2 regions of the Enterocloster lavalensis genome follow, and region 2 is predicted to be linked to the other one. Evidence: riboswitches for the same ligand, from Rfam matches in the RefSeq annotation. Region 2 holds a riboswitch; the other holds the start of a gene.

Region 1 (7,684 bases), 570 kb from region 2:
TCCCCCTCCTCAAACCGGTCCCGGTACGGGATCTTGAAATGCGTATCCGTCACCCGCAGACTCCTGATCCGGTCCAGGCGGTAAATGGTGGGAAATGGATCCTGCGCGTTGTCAAATTCCGTTTCCCTGTCGATATTCTGGATAAACGCCGCCAGATAAAAATAATATTCCGAAAACATCAGCGCCAGGGGTTGCAACACCCGGCGCACGGTTTCGCTGTTTTTGAGCTTCGCGTAGTCGATCTCGATCACACGGCACTCCCGGATCGCGTTCCCCAACTCCCACATCTTATCCATAAAAACAGTTCCGTGATGCAGTTCCACGTAGTGGAACTTTTCATTGGCGATCAGCTGGCCCACTATCTTCCGCTTGTCCGGGGAAACGCAGTTGTCGATGAGCTTGTCCAGAATCCCCATCATTTCCGGCTTTGTGAGCGCCCGGCTGTCCAGCAGAATTTTGCTCACTGCCAGAATCTCCGCGTCGGTGAATTTCGTCTCCGGCCGTCGTTCCAAACGGTATCCCCGCTCCCGGCGATCGTAAACCACGGTGTTCTCCTCCCCGTTTAGCAGGCCCTGATCCGCCATAAATTCCTTGATGTCGTCCAAGTCCCGCTGGATACTCTTCTCGCTGACCCCGTATCTGACCGCCTCCTGCGCTTTGCTCACCACGGAACCGTCCATCAGACTGGCATAGAGCTTCAGGATACGCTGATTTTTGCTGCCGTTTTGTCTCTCCATCGTGGCGCACACCTCCCCCATTTTCCTGAATGTCCGCGTCATAGTGCTGTGTTTTATCCATTATAGCATTTTGAATGGACACATTCTGTCCTCATTACCTGTAAAATGCACTTTTGGCTCGATTCACTGATATTACAATCTTACTCCATATTTCTACTATAAGTGACAAAATACGGAGGATTTTTGGTGGTTTAACGTAACGGAAATTTTGTTATACGGTGGTTGTCGGATGATAGCCGCAAAAAGGAAGCGGGCGAAAGGCTGAGGCAGCCTTGTCGTCCGCTTTGGATTAGGTTAAAACTTATTTGGATTGGGTTGTACTGTGTTTGCCGTGGGAACCAGCATGTAACGCTAAATCCCATTCAGTTCCCATCGAAACCGGCGTTGCCTCCCGAATCTCATGCGCCGCTGCCGGAGGTTCCGCTATTGTCAGTTCCTCCTACGTTGTCGTCTAAGGTTCCGCTGTTGTCAGTTCCTCCTCCGTTGCTGTCTGAGGTTCCGCTGTTATCAGTTTCTCCTCCATTTCCGCCGGAGGTTCCGCTATTGTCACTCCCTCCGCCGTTGCCCTCTGCGGTTCCGCTGTTGCCGTTTTCGCCTCCTGTACCTCCGGAGGTTCCGCTATTATCAGTTCCTCCGATGGTGCCACCTGAAGTTCCGCTGTTATCAGCTCCGCCGCTGGTGCCGCCTGAGGTTCCGTTGTCATTTTCGCCTCCCGTACTGCCGGAGGTCCCACCGTTATCGTTTTCTCCGCCTGTACCGCCGGAAGTTCCGCCACCTTCAGTGTGATCCGGCGTACCTCCCGTGGAGCCGCTGTCGTCCGGCATTTCGCCTGAGCCGCCGGTGGAGCCGTTCTGATCTGCCGGATCCGTTGTGCTTCCGCCGGAAATGTCTCCGGTTCCGCTTCCATCCGGGGATTCTGTGGAACCGTTTCCAGTTCCGTTATCTCCACTTTGATCGCTCCCGCCAGCCGTCTCGCCGCCGGAACTGCTGTTTTCATCCTTCCCGGAACTGTCGTTCTGTCCGGCGCTGCCGGTATCTCCGCCAGTGGTGGAATCGCCTGTATCCGGGGACTGGCCGCCGTTTTCAGTTGGGTCGCCCGGCGTGCCGTCAGAGATCGGGTCTTTCTCACCGCCCGCATCTCCGCCTGCTTGCCCGGCATTTTCCGCTCCCGCCTCCGGGCCGCCAGCACCGCTTCCTCCGCCCGGACCGCCGCCCGGCACGGTTCCTGCTTCCACTTTTTCAGCCTCGGAGGGCGAGGCGGCCTCGGGAGCAGGTTCTTGGGTGTACTCGTAAACCGCAACAAAAACCAAATCTTGATCAACCACAATTTCCGTAGGATCTACAAGGCTTTCCCCATCCAAAGTCCATCCCAGAAATACCCGGTGGATCTCCGCGTCCGAATCATCGTCCAGTGACAGCAAGGAAAACGTCCCAACCAAAGGCACGGAGTCCGTCACCTCGTGTTCCGGTATCTCCGGCACCTCCGTGGCGCACTGTCCCTCGTAGACCACACTTTCCCCAAGCTCCACACCGTTGTCATCCAAATATGTCAGCGCAAAAGACTGGGCCACCTGCACAGTAATCGTTCCGGTAATAGTTGTAGAATATTTGGAAAATGTAACTCCGGTCAGCCCTATACTTGCAATGCCGAAATACAAGAGCCAGGCGTTAAGAGAATGCCGTCTTTTTCCGTTTGAATCCGCTGGTTTTTCGCTGCTGTTCCTAGAAAAAAACGCCATCCTCCTTTCCTCCCTTCATACCCATTCTTTCACAAATATTCCAAACGCCGTCAGCCCGCCAGTTCCCGTTTCCGCAAATGGGGCGCTTCCACCAGGAGCATCAGCGCCACAACCATTACCAACATTCCCAGCGACGATTTGAGGAACAGAATCAGATTCCCCAAACGCGGAATGACCAGGCGGACGCTTCCATAAATATTATCCCGGTTGATCGTCACGCCGTCCGGCGCGTTATTGGCATCGCCTTTTGTCTGAAAGGTTTCTCCATCTTTTTCCATAACTCTGTGAGTGACAAATGTCCCCTGATCTCCGAAGGTCACAATCTCCCCCGGCGCGTAATCCGCCTGCTGGCGGATGATCAGGCTGTCCCCCGGCGAAAACGCCGGTTCCATGCTGCCCGAAAGCACGGTCACCATGGAGTAGCCAAATAGTGAGGGAAGTTCTTCGTGATAGACAAAGCGCTTCACCAGCAGTATGCCGTTCATCAATATCACTGCAACGAGAATTGCGGTAAGAAAACGCTGCAGCCAACGTCCGATTTGTTTCATATTGATCATGTCTCCTCTATGATGTGGTTTGCTCCGCGTGAATCATCACGATCACCCGGTATTCCAGGTCCGCGGCAGAGCCGATTTTGGTGTCCAATATGTCATTTCCACCGGCGAACAGCCATTGCCATTCCAAGAGATATTCCTTCTCTTCTCCCGGATCCAGGTTCACAGACTCGGCGGAGAGCTGTTCCGCAGTAAGCCAGGTGTCCTGATCCCCGCAGAGATATTGACCGTCCGATTTCAATCGGTAACGGAGGGGCAGAAGAAGCTGGCCTTCCGGCGCGGAAATCTTCATCTGATACCGGATTTCATAGGAATTCCGGTTGCTGACCAGAAATTCGTAACTGCCTTTGGAACCAGGCATTAGTTTCCGGTCCTCTCCCGTTCCGGTCCGATCCGCAAACAGGCTGATCTCCGTGTTCTGCTGCCATACCGGTCCGTTCTTTTCCTGTACCTGCACGTCGGCGGGCTGGTCTGGCTCGGTGGGGTCGGTGGGATCAGTTGGGTCAGTTGGATCGGTTGGATCGGTTGGATCAGTCGGATCAGTCGGATCGATTGGATCAGTCGGATCAGTGGGGTTCGATGGCTCCGTTGGTTCCGTTGGATCAGTCGACGGGGTGGGCGGTCTGGATGAGTGATCGTGTGAGGAATCAGAGTCAGAACCCGAGTAATTCGGCTGCGTCTGATTTCCGGCTGCCGCGCTGGTCTCCGCCGGGGGCTGAGAGGGCTGTTCCAGGCTCTCAGCGGTGGATTCCTGCCCCGCTATGGGGACGGATTCTGCGGCGGCGCTGTTGCTTTGATCCTGCGCGGATGGCGGGAGAAGCTGGGACTGCGTCTGTCCGACAGCCTGACCGGCCTGAGCTGCCGGGTCCGTCGTATTCTCCTTGGCAAGAAGGCCCTCGCCGGACTCGGGTATTTCTGATTGGTCATTGGCTGCTGGCTGGGCCGCAACCGGATCTGCCGTTTTCCCGGAGGTGTCCTTGTAGTGATCGGCTCCGGCGTCCCGGGTGTAGACATCCGGGGTAACTGTGATTCCGTCGTTTTCATCCAGTTGGAGGCGGATGTGCACTGCAATGACATTCTCGGACACCGCCAGTTGGTACGCCTCCGCGTTACCGGTGACCTTGCCGGTCTGGATTCCGCTTTCGCGGTCTATGTGGATTTCAACCTGACTTTCCTGCCTCCCGGAATCGTCCAGCAAGGCCAGGTTGTGTGTTCCGGTCTCCACATCTTTAAAATGAAAAACCCCTTCCGAATCCGTGGTGGTTCGCCTGGGGTCGCTGTGTAGCTCTATTACCCGGTTTGCACAGGGCGAACCGTCTGTGTAAAAGATCTGTCCGCTGAAGTCGATTCGGTTCGGATTCACAGCCTCGTTCTCCGGGGACAGCACGATGGTGTCCAACATCTGCCCCAAACGGTGATCCGTCGCCCTTCCGATGTGGGTGCCCGCAAGGAAGGAGGTGATGGAAACGAACAGCAGGAGAATGGGAAGGATGATCCAGATGGTCTTGCTGTTGCCGGTGGTCTGGCTGTTCTTATGTGATTTTGGGCCAGAGTTGGGCATGGGCAGGGCCTCCTTTTACATAATTGAACTAAATGTTTTTTCGATTTGTTTAGCCTTTACTAGAATACAGATACTATAAGAATGGACTTGTACTCTGGTAAAGGCTAAACCGCTCACTGCGGATTAGCCTTTACCCTATAATTTTTAATTACCATCGTTTGCTATCGCATCCGGGTTCTGTACAGCAGTCATCGTTAAAGTAAATGTACCAGTTTTACCAGCCATTGCAGGCGCATCATTAATTCCATCAGCACTATCCGGAAGTACCCAGAAGATCTCTCTAGCCACATTCATAGCATCTTTCGTCGCACTATATGCAACCTGACCTGTCAAGCCCGCCTCAGTAATCGGAGTGTTATGTTCCGAATCCTCATAGAATTTTACGCCCGTTAACGCATTTTCCCCACCATCCGCTGTAATTAACACCTTATAGTCAAAACCAACCTCAGTTCCATCACCATTTACATTAATCTTAAATGATCCTTCATCTCCTGGAATCACTTTGTTATCCGCACCTTTTCCCTCCAGCACAATGTCTGCTGTATTAGTAAACGCACTATTATCGTTTTTAGCAAATTCTACCTTCCATTGTGCCGCCGTTGCAGTTGCCTGCCCAGTTGTACTACTGGTATACTTTGCAAACGTCCCCCCCCCCCCCACCAAACTACTGGTAACCAGTGTCAACACAACTGCTGCTCCAATTTTCCCAAAAATACTTTTCTTCATGTCTTTTCCTCTTTCCTTTTTAATTATTTTTTATTAATAAATTTAATTACTACCTACCATCACTCAGGCTCCGCGCGTCCCCGCCGTCACCCTTTCTCCGCTCTCAGCCGTTCCAATTCCATCTCCAGTTCTTTCGTCCTGGACACTTCCTTCCGGCTTTCAAGCTGTCTGCGGATCACATCCCACAGCACAAACAGCACCAGCGGGCACACCACAAACAGAATCATTCCCGTGGTCGTCTGCATGAACATCGCCAGATTCCCGGCTCCGGCGACTCTTCTCTGGTAAATGCCTTCCACGTCCGCCGGTTTCACCAGCCCCTGGTCGGCAGCGTTGTTGGCGTCGCCCTGAGTGACATACCGCGTCTCGCCGTTCTCCGACTTCACTTCCACGATTCTATGGGTCACCACCGCGCTTCCGCTCTTGTAAGCGATCACGTCGCCCACCTTCAGGCTGTCAGGATCGGTCTCCTTGACAAATACCATGTCGCCGGTCATGATACTCGGCTCCATGGAACCGGACAGCACGATAAACGGCTTATACCCCAGGAAATCAGGCACCTTGTCGGGACTGGTATAAGACTTCACGATCAGCGTCACGTTGATCAACAGCAGCGGAACGAACACCACACAGAGCGCGATCCCCACAGCTCCCACGATCTTTTGCAGCAAACCGTTTTTTTCCTTCATCCCTCACTCATCTCCTTTCTTCAAATGTTTCTCCCGACCAGCCAATCCGGAGGGGCACTCTCAGCACAAAAAAGGCAATCCTGAGTCCAGTCAGGATTGCCTAAAAATCTGCATAAACACACCTTGGGCGTGCAATACGCGAACCAAATATAAACGTACCATACCCGGAACGTCCATATAGGGGCAACTGGCTGTCATATCATATACTATGATTTAGACCCTTTAGCTTTGCGTCGCTGACTTTCATCAGTTTTGCCAAGTATGTAGTTGATATGGGCTCAGTATAGCGCAGCCTGCGCAACCGATGTGCAACTATTTCCGCGTATTTTGAAAATTATTAAATTTAAAATTCTGACTCCGTATTTTTCTCCTCACCCCCTGCCCGTACGTCCACTTGACAACCTGGCGTTGGTCTCCTCGGCCCAGCTATAGTCGAACATGTACTCGTCCTCATAGTGGTATCTCCCCCCGCCGGATGCCTTCATATATTCAAAGTAATCGCATTCCAGATCATCGCCCTTCACATAGCAGCCTCCCCGGCGGTTGTAGAATACGCCCTCGATCCCGTACTCCTCGAACACCCCGTGTATCCCGATCACCGCCTTCCGGTACAACGCCTTCACCCGGCTGTCATAGTCCTTGTCCGGCCACAGCTTGTCCACGGCTTCCTCCATGGTCACCTCGCCGCCCATGTGGTCCACGCAGAGGGCCAGCAACTCCTTGCTCTTGGCATTGGAAAATTTTACAAGTTTCTCGTCGATAAACACGTCGAACCGGCCGAAGGTCCTGATAAATACCCGCTTGGCCTGCCCCTTGGCCAGCAGCCTGGCGCGGTTTAACGCGTCCATGATGTCCTCCCGGCTGTAGGGCTTGAACACATAGTAGTCCGATTTCATTTTCAGGGCGTCCAGCACGTAATCGCTGTAGCCGCTGACAAAAATAATGATCATATCCCGCTTGATTTCCCGCAGCTTTCTGGCCAGCTCGATGCCGTTCATCTGGGGCATCTCGATGTCCAGCAGCGCGAAATCCACCGTGTTGTTCCTGGCGTACTCCAGCGCCTCCAGGGGATTGGTAAACCTCCCCACCAGTTCTATTTCCCTGACCTGCGCGCACTCGATCTCAAACTGGCGCATGGACAGCTCTTCATCATCCACAACAATCGTCCGCATGTTCCGTCCTCCCCTCTGTTTCAAATTTCGATTATCCCTGTTTGGGAATCCGCACAATGGCCCGGGTTCCTTTGCCCGGTATGCTGTTGATTTCCAGGCACGCGCCCGCGATCTCCTGCAGGCGCAGCCGGATATTTTCAAGGCCTGCCGAGGTTTTGGGCACACCGGCGGCGGGATCAAAACCGGCGCCGTCGTCCAGCACCTCCACCATGTAGCTGTGCTCGTCCTCGAAGGTGCTGACCTTCACCGTGCCATCGCCATTTTTCCCGCGGATACCGTGTTTGATGGCGTTCTCCACCAGGGGCTGCACGGTCAGGGGCGGAACCTCGAAGCCGTCCGGGCCAATCTCATACACCAGGGCCAGCTTGTCCCCGAAGCGCACCTTTTCGATATTACAGTAATTGCGGATATGCTCCAATTCCTGGGCAAACGGGATCATACCGCCCTGGCCGATGGAATCGATGTTGGCCCTGAGATATTTGGAGAAATCGTAGACCAGATTGTAG
Region 2 (7,684 bases):
CCCATATTCTGAAGCGGGAGCCGCTGACGTTGCGGGTACGGCTTTTAGAAGGGATCAGCCAGGAGGAAGATCAGCTCTTGTTCTCCGGGCCGCACCATTTCCGCTATGACAGTAACCGGCAGATCCTGCGCTCCCGTACCTCGCGGGAGGTTTCCAGGATCGGCAGAAAGGTGGCACCGGGCCGGACGAGCGAACGCCAGCGGGGGATGATCACAGTGGACAACGAAAGGTATGACCGTTATAGTGGCGAGGTACAGATCGTTCTGGAAGATTTGGGAGCGGATAGCCGGGTGAACTGCTGCGGCCAGATTGACGGGAGGGACCTGTGGAAGCTCGAATACTACCGGGATGGCTTTGATTACCGGCTGGCGGGGAATGGGAAGAACGGGGCATTTTAGCTGCCGGAGGGGGTCCAAGGGAACCGCTGACAAAAGGAATTGGGTGAAGGAAGGTTAATTTGGAAAAACCTTTATTTGCCCTTCTCCCCAACCTATGTTATAATTTTGCTAATGTCGCGCGCGCAAACCGCGCCCCGGCATCGAACCATTTGGCATACGAAGGACAACACAGGTCGGAAGGGAGAGGAAAATGAACATTTTCGGCGGTAACAGTTTCATGAACCAATACAACAAAGCGAAGATGAACCAGCAGGCGCAGCCTCAGGGGAATCCACAGGGAGGCGGCGCGGGCAAGGGCGCCAAATCGGTGCTGTTCGCTTTTAAGATGGTGATTCTCATCTTGTTTTTAGGGGTCACGGCCCTGCAGTCGTTTTACACGCTGTCGGAGAACGAGATGGCGGTGATCACCACCCTGGGGTCGCCCTCCAGCGTCACCACCTCAGGTTTTAAATTTAAATGGCCTTATATCCAGCAGGTCCACAAGATGTCCAAGGAGATCAGGGGCATGTCCATCGGCTACGACCCGGACTACGACCCCTACAACCACGCCAACAGCGAGAACAATCCCATCACCGTGCCCAGCGAGGCAGAGATGATCACCAACGATTTCAACTTTGTCAACGTGGATTTCTACATCGAGTACCAGATCGTGGACCCGGTGCGGGCCTACATCAACAGTGAATCGGCTATTTCCATCCTGCGCAACCTGGCCCAGTCCTATATCCGCGACACCGTGGGTTCCTACGGGGTGGACGAGGTGATCACCACGGGCAAGGCGGAGATTCAGACCAAGGTGAAAACTCTGCTCACGGAGCGGCTGGAGCAGGAGGACATCGGTTACGGAATCAACAACGTGACCATCCAGGACGCGGTGCCGCCCACGGACGCGGTCAACGACGCCTTCAAGGCGGTTGAGGACGCCAAACAGGGCATGGACACCAAGCTCAACGAGGCGAAGAAGTACCAGTCCGAGCAGCTTCCCGCCGCCAACGCCAAGGCCGACAAGGCGTTAAAGGACGCGGAGGCTTTCAAGCAGGAGCGCATCAGCGAGGCCGAGGGCCAGGTGTCCCGTTTCAACGACATGTACGACGAGTACGCAAAATACCCGCTGATCACCAAAAAGCGTATGTTCTACGAGATGATGGAGGAAGTCCTCCCGGGTCTCAAGGTGATTGTGGACGGTTCCGACGGAACCCAGACGGTGCTGCCCCTGGATTCCTTTGTGGACGGAAATGCGAAAGGAGGAGCTGAGTGATGAAAAAACGTATTTTTAAAGGCACAGGTCTGATCCTGCTGCTCCTGGTTCTGTTTGTGCTCTCCAACGCGGTGGTCATTACCAGGGCCAACGAGTACGTGCTGATCAAACAATTCGGAAAAGTGGTGCGGGTGGAGGAAAATGCGGGCCCGTCCCTGTGCATCCCGTTTTTGCAGACCGTGCAGCGGGTTCCAAAGCACAAGATGATCTCCGATTTATATCCCAGCGATGTGACCACCAAGGATAAGAAGGTAATGACCGTGGATTCCTTTGTGATCTGGGATATCAGTGATCCGGTGAAATATCTGTCCTCCTTAAACGCCAGCAAGGAGAAGGCGGAAATCCGTCTGGGCAATGTGGTGTACAACTCCATCAAGACCGTTTTGTCCTCCACCAACCAGGCCGACATCATTTCCGGCCGCGACGGGGAGCTGGCCCAGTCCATCACCGACAACATTGGCAATTCCATGGATTCCTACGGCATCCACATCTACGCGGTGGAGACCAAGAAGCTGGATCTGCCGGACTCCAACAAGGAATCCGTATACCAGCGTATGATCTCCGAGCGGAACAACATCGCGGCCCAGTACACCGCGGACGGCGATTACCAGTCCCAGCTGATCAAGAACGAGACGGACCGGACGGTGAAGGAGACCATCGCCAAGGCTCAGGCCGAGGCGGAGAAAATCAAGGCCGAGGGCGAGGCGCGCTACATGCAGATTTTGAGCGACGCCTACAACGATGAGTCCAAGGCGGATTTTTACAACTATGTGCGGTCTCTGGACGCGATGAAGGCTTCCATGAAGGGGAGCAATAAGACCATTATTCTGGATGAGGACAGCGAGTTGGCCAGGATTTTGTCAGGGAATTAAGAGCGATATAACTTAGCTGTCCGTTTGACGGCGAAAATGAGAACAGAGCGTTGAAACAGCGCTGCTGTTCTCTTTTTTTGGCCGTTCGGGGAGCGGGCTTTGGGGGAGAGCCGAAGGGCCGGTTAAAACCACGAATTTAAGCGTTAGGCTCTGGATTTACCGGATGGACTCGAATCTTGATAATTTGCATTATGTAGATTATTTTATTGCTATTTTCTGTAAATCTAATATAATAGAAATTAAGGATGCAACGAAATTAAAGATTGGGCAAACCCGTCGAAAGGCGGAGACGCAAAGCTACAGGGGCTTCACCGGATGGTAAGCCAGCCAGCTGCTCTCACCGGTACGACCGGCTCTGAACAGGTGGCGTTTGTGCTGCCTGTTTTTTGATGCAAAAGTCCGGCGGGGCTGCAAAATTCATGTAAGGAAAGGAGGGCAGAGGGCCCGGTGGCGGGATGGTTGTAATTCGCAGGAAAGCGCGGGAATAGCGAAGCGCTTTTAAGTTGCATACACATTAGACTATAAAGGCAAACCCGCCGAAAGGCGGCGGCGCAAAGCTACAGGGGCTAAACCGGACGGCATGCCAGCCAGTTGCAGGAATGATGGAATGTAGTAGCGAAAGAATGACGGCAAAACCTTCATGAAGGGGCTTTAGACGTATGTTCTGGACACTTCTGTCATTTTATGAGATGAGAAGGATGGAGGTAGAACATGAAAGGATTGAAACGCGCATCAAAAGCCGCAGTGTCGCTGTGGCTCTCAGCGGTTATGACCGTGCTGCCGGCCGCCGGAGGAATGATCGTACCGGCGTACGGCATGGAGTTGACGGAAAATGCAGGGGATGCGGATACAGGAAGCTTTGACGGCTATGAGGCTGCTGTGGACGGCTTGGCGGAAGCGGACAGCCCGGGAAGCGAAGCGGAAGCCGGCCCGGAGCAGGGGCAGGAGCCGGGAGAACAGAACGGTTCCGGCCAGGAAGCGGGGAGTAAGGACGGAGCAGGCCAGGAACAGGGCGCTCCGGACGGATCTGAGCAGAACCAGGGAAATGAGGACGGCAGCGGGCAGGATCAGGGAAGCCCGGATGGCAGCGGTCAGAACCAGGGTTCTCAGGGCAGCGCAGGCCAGGAGCAGGGCGCTCCGGACGGATCTGAGCAGAACCAGGGAAATGAGAACGGCAGCGGCCAGAACCAGGGAACCCCGGACAGTTCCGGCCAGAACCAGGAAAACCAGAACGGCGCCAATCAAAATCAAGGGTCCCAGGGAGGCAGCTCAGCAGAGGAGACCTTGCCCGAGGAAACCCAGCCGGAAGAGACCTTACCGGACCAGAATTCATCCGGCGCAATCCGTCCGGATGAAACGCTGCCCGAGGAGACTATTCCGGAGGAGTCCGCCCCCGATGACAGCCAGTCCGGCGCAATCCGCCCGGATGAGACGCTGCCGGAGGAAACCGTTTCGGAGCAGACATCCACTGAAGAAACGCAGCCTGTGGAGAGCAATCCGGCGTCTCAGGCCCCGGAAACCACAGTTGCGGAGAGCACGTTGAACCCGGAATTGATTCCGCCGGAAACCCCGGCGCAAAAGCAGATGTCCCAGGAGGACATGATGCTGACTGCGACGGTTGACGGAGTCCGGATTACCGTGGAGGCGGAGGCCGGAATCCTTCCGGAGGATACGGAGCTGGTGGTTCAGCGGATCAAATCTGCCGGGGAACTGGAAAAAATACAGGATGCGGTGTCCCGCGCCAGAGAAGATCAGGAGACGGAGGACGCCGGGCAGCAGATTTATGCATTTGACATTTCCCTGTACAGCGGGGAGGAACTGATCGAGCCTGAGGACGAGGTGATCATCAGCGTTGAACTGCTGGAACGCTTGTCTGACACGGATAACGTTCAAGCGGATCTGTTCCATTTGGATGAACAGCTGGAGGAAGCGGAACAGCTGGAAACAGCGGTGGACGGCGGGGCGGTTGTGGCCCCGGTATCCCATTTTTCACCTTTTGCACTGCTGGTGGCTACGGCCTCGGCTGTGGCTGTGGACGGATATAGAGAGGCCGGGGCGGATATGACCATGGCCCAGGCGCTGGAAGACCTGACCGAGGATGAGATCGCGCGGGCAGGCGGCGAGGTGACGATCTGCCTGACCGGGGATACTCAGGACGAGGCGGAGGTTTTTATTCCGCAGGATATGGGGATCAAGCATATTACCATAACCCAGAAAAATATAGGGGGGGGGGGATATAAAATAGGAAAAGGTTCAAATGGAGCCACGCTGTTTGCCAATGGCGTTCCGCTGCTTCTGGAGCACGGGCAGCTTGCAAATCTATACGGAGGCGGTAAAAATATTAAACTGGACCGCACGGATATCACAATCACAGGCGGAGAATTCCTGGGAGGCCCGGGAGGTCTGGATTTGGTGATTGTGGGCGGCAGTATGGCCACTGCGGCAGGAGCGGACGTATCGGTTACAGATTCCTGCAACATTACAATCGAAGATAATACGACACTTGAGATCGGCAGCATCTATGCCGGCAGCGTTTTAGACGGAAAAGATTCAAAAGCGGAGATCGGCAGCACCAATTTGACGGTGAGAGACTCTTCCGTGCTGATCTGCATGGGCTGTGGGGGCTGCTTTTTGTGGGATGGAGCAGATAACGCTCTTGCAGATGTGGGTGAAACCCATATCAATATAGAGAATAGCGAGTTGCAGGTAGGCTATTTTGATTTTTCATTTTCTTTGTTTGGCGGTAATATTGGAAATAACAAGGTAGCGAATCAGAAATTGATTTGCGGGACCACCAATATTTCTGTCACGGATTCTTCGATTGGAGTATTCGGCTATGGCGGTGGCGAGCTTTTTGGAGGCCAGTATTGTTCTTATGACAAAGGCACGCCGGAGATAAGGCTGGAAAAATCGGTGATCCGTCTGGAAAACAGCCAGGTAAACGGAGTGTTTGGCGGGGGCTATTATGAGGATAATTGCCTTTCTCAAACCGGCTCTTCTGAAATTTATGCCGACAACTGTCAGTTTGAGTATTCCTCAGCTGTGGAGGAGGATTGTTCGATTATTTATAGCGGGGATTTGTACCTGACAGACCGGGATTATGGGAGTACACCTCAGATGGATTGTGCTGAAATCGCGCTTGCAGGCGGAATTACGGAGGGCGTTCTGATTCGCGCCGAGGGAGTCAACCAGAACAATACAACCAAGGTAGAACTTCCGATTTATCCCTCCGAGTCCCACCTCACACTCGACCAGTCCATTCGCTCTCAGGTCGACGCCCTGGACTTAGACAGCCATTGGACGGAAGCTACCGTTCTCTTTGACAATGGTTCCACCACGGTAATCACCACATATGAGGATTACGCCGATCTTATTGCGCAAATCCGCGCCGCCGCGCCGCTCCCCGATCCTGTGGAGGAACCCGGAAAAGTGGAGCAGAAGCCGGAACCGGAGCAGGTGGAGACGCCGGCGGCCCTGAGGGCAGCGCCATTGCCCCGGAGGAGCTGGAGGCCAAGAAAAACGCCGCGGTGGAGGATGTGATCCAGGCTATCGCCGACACTGCGGCAAACAGCACGGTGCCCAGCCTGAACGCCGCCATCGAAAGCCTGGAGGGGGTGAAGCCCGGCGATCAGGTCAGCACCTACTTAAAGATTGACATCCTGGATATCAAGGTCGACGCCGAAGCCAAAGACGGGGAGGTGGCGGTAACGCCCCAGAAGCTGATCCTGGACGTCACCCCGGTCATGAAGGTGATCCCGGGCGGCACCGGGGAGCCCCAGACCAAAATCATCGGCAACGACCAGCTGTCCGGCAGCAGAATCGAATTTCTGGTGGGTGTTCCCGACAGCGTGACCGCCTCAAGGGCCCTGGTGATTCACCATGCGTCCGGCGGCGACGAGTCCTACGAGGCCGCCGTGGAACGGGGAGCGGGCGGGAAATTCCTCCGCCTCTATGCCAACGGGTTCAGCGCCTTTGAGATTGAATTTTTGGCTGACCAGGAACCGGATGTGCCGGATCCCGGGCCGCAGCCGGACCCCGGACCGCAGCCAAAGCCCACGGGCGGCTCCCATGACTCCGACGATTCCACAACCGTGCAGGGCAGATGGGTTCAGGATTCCAGGGGCTGGTGGTATCAATACAACAACGGCACATGGCCCAGGGAACAGTGGGCGTACCTCACCTACGGAGACAAATATTCCTGGTACTTCTTTGACGAAGACGGTTACATGAAGGACGGCTGGGTATTCTGGAACGGCAGCTGGTATTACCTGCACCGCAACTCCGACGGAACCCGCGGCCACATGTACGTGGGCTGGCAGCAGATCGAGGGCAAATGGTACTATTTCGAGACAGACCCCGGAAAGAACCAGGGCGCACTCTATGTGAACTGCAAGGCGCCGGGCGGGTACCCCGTGGGACCGGACGGCAGCTGGACCGGAGAGACGGATTAAGACGCCGGGAGGCACCTGGGAACAGCCCGAAAACAGCCCCGGAGCAGACGATGGATTTTCCATTTCCCCTTGTTCCAATATATGGCAATGTGCTATACTGGAGAAAATGACACGCGGGATGGAAACCGGCCCACCGACAGCCGCAAATGCGCCTTTTATCAGCCGTCAGGCTGCCCGCCTCACAACGGTTTCCCGGCTTCGGATCAAGAGACGCATGGCAGCGGCTGAATAAGGAGAATTTGAATGAAAAACATGCGCAGATGGATCACAGGCGCGGCCCTGGCTGTTTCCATGGCTCTGGTGCTGCCGTTTCAGGCCTTCGCGGGTCAGGAGAACTGGAAACACAATGAAAACGGCTGGTGGTATCTGAAGGACGACGATACGTTCTGCTCGGACACCTGGCTGGAGGAGGACGGTTTTTGGTACCACTTTAACAGCAATGGGTACATGGACACGGGATGGCTGGAGGACAAGGGCCAATGGTACTATCTGGGTGAGGACGGCCGCATGTACGTCAGCACCACAAAAAACATCGACGGCGCGGCCTACATGTTCGACGATACCGGCGCCAGTATGGGGAATCCGGCCCAGGGCGTGTATCCGGGAGAGTGGCAGGGCAACACCTTTGTCAATACCTGGGCCAACTACAAGCTGACCGTGCCGGAGGGCACGCGGATTCTCAGCGGCAAGGACCTAAGGAATTATCGC

Evidence for each region. Region 2 has a riboswitch for cyclic di-GMP ahead of ACK2JC_RS21615 (hypothetical protein). Riboswitches for the same ligand answer to the same signal wherever they lie in the genome.
Region 1: it holds a riboswitch for cyclic di-GMP, as region 2 does, so the genes downstream of both, ACK2JC_RS19000 (signal peptidase I) here and ACK2JC_RS21615 (hypothetical protein) in region 2, are expected to answer to the same signal.

What each region holds. Positions count from the first base shown of each region.
Region 1 is NZ_CP176637.1:4,258,892-4,266,575, reverse strand. Features, by position in the region: gene ACK2JC_RS19025 (helix-turn-helix transcriptional regulator) at 1-737, opposite strand, end outside; gene ACK2JC_RS19020 (hypothetical protein) at 1,136-2,266, opposite strand; gene ACK2JC_RS19015 (signal peptidase I) at 2,527-3,024, opposite strand; gene ACK2JC_RS19010 (hypothetical protein) at 3,041-4,591, opposite strand; gene ACK2JC_RS19005 (hypothetical protein) at 4,736-5,317, opposite strand; gene ACK2JC_RS19000 (signal peptidase I) at 5,404-6,006, opposite strand; cyclic di-GMP riboswitch class I at 6,186-6,273, opposite strand; gene ACK2JC_RS18995 (response regulator) at 6,378-7,178, opposite strand; gene ACK2JC_RS18990 (sensor histidine kinase) at 7,210-7,684, opposite strand, start outside.
Region 2 is NZ_CP176637.1:4,828,455-4,836,138, forward strand. Features, by position in the region: gene ACK2JC_RS21600 (MupG family TIM beta-alpha barrel fold protein) at 1-398, shown strand, start outside; gene hflK (FtsH protease activity modulator HflK) at 589-1,653, shown strand; gene hflC (protease modulator HflC) at 1,653-2,525, shown strand; cyclic di-GMP riboswitch class I at 2,782-2,864, shown strand; cyclic di-GMP riboswitch class I at 3,042-3,124, shown strand; gene ACK2JC_RS21615 (hypothetical protein) at 3,237-6,065, shown strand; gene ACK2JC_RS21620 (hypothetical protein) at 6,053-6,976, shown strand; gene ACK2JC_RS21625 (hypothetical protein) at 7,220-7,684, shown strand, end outside.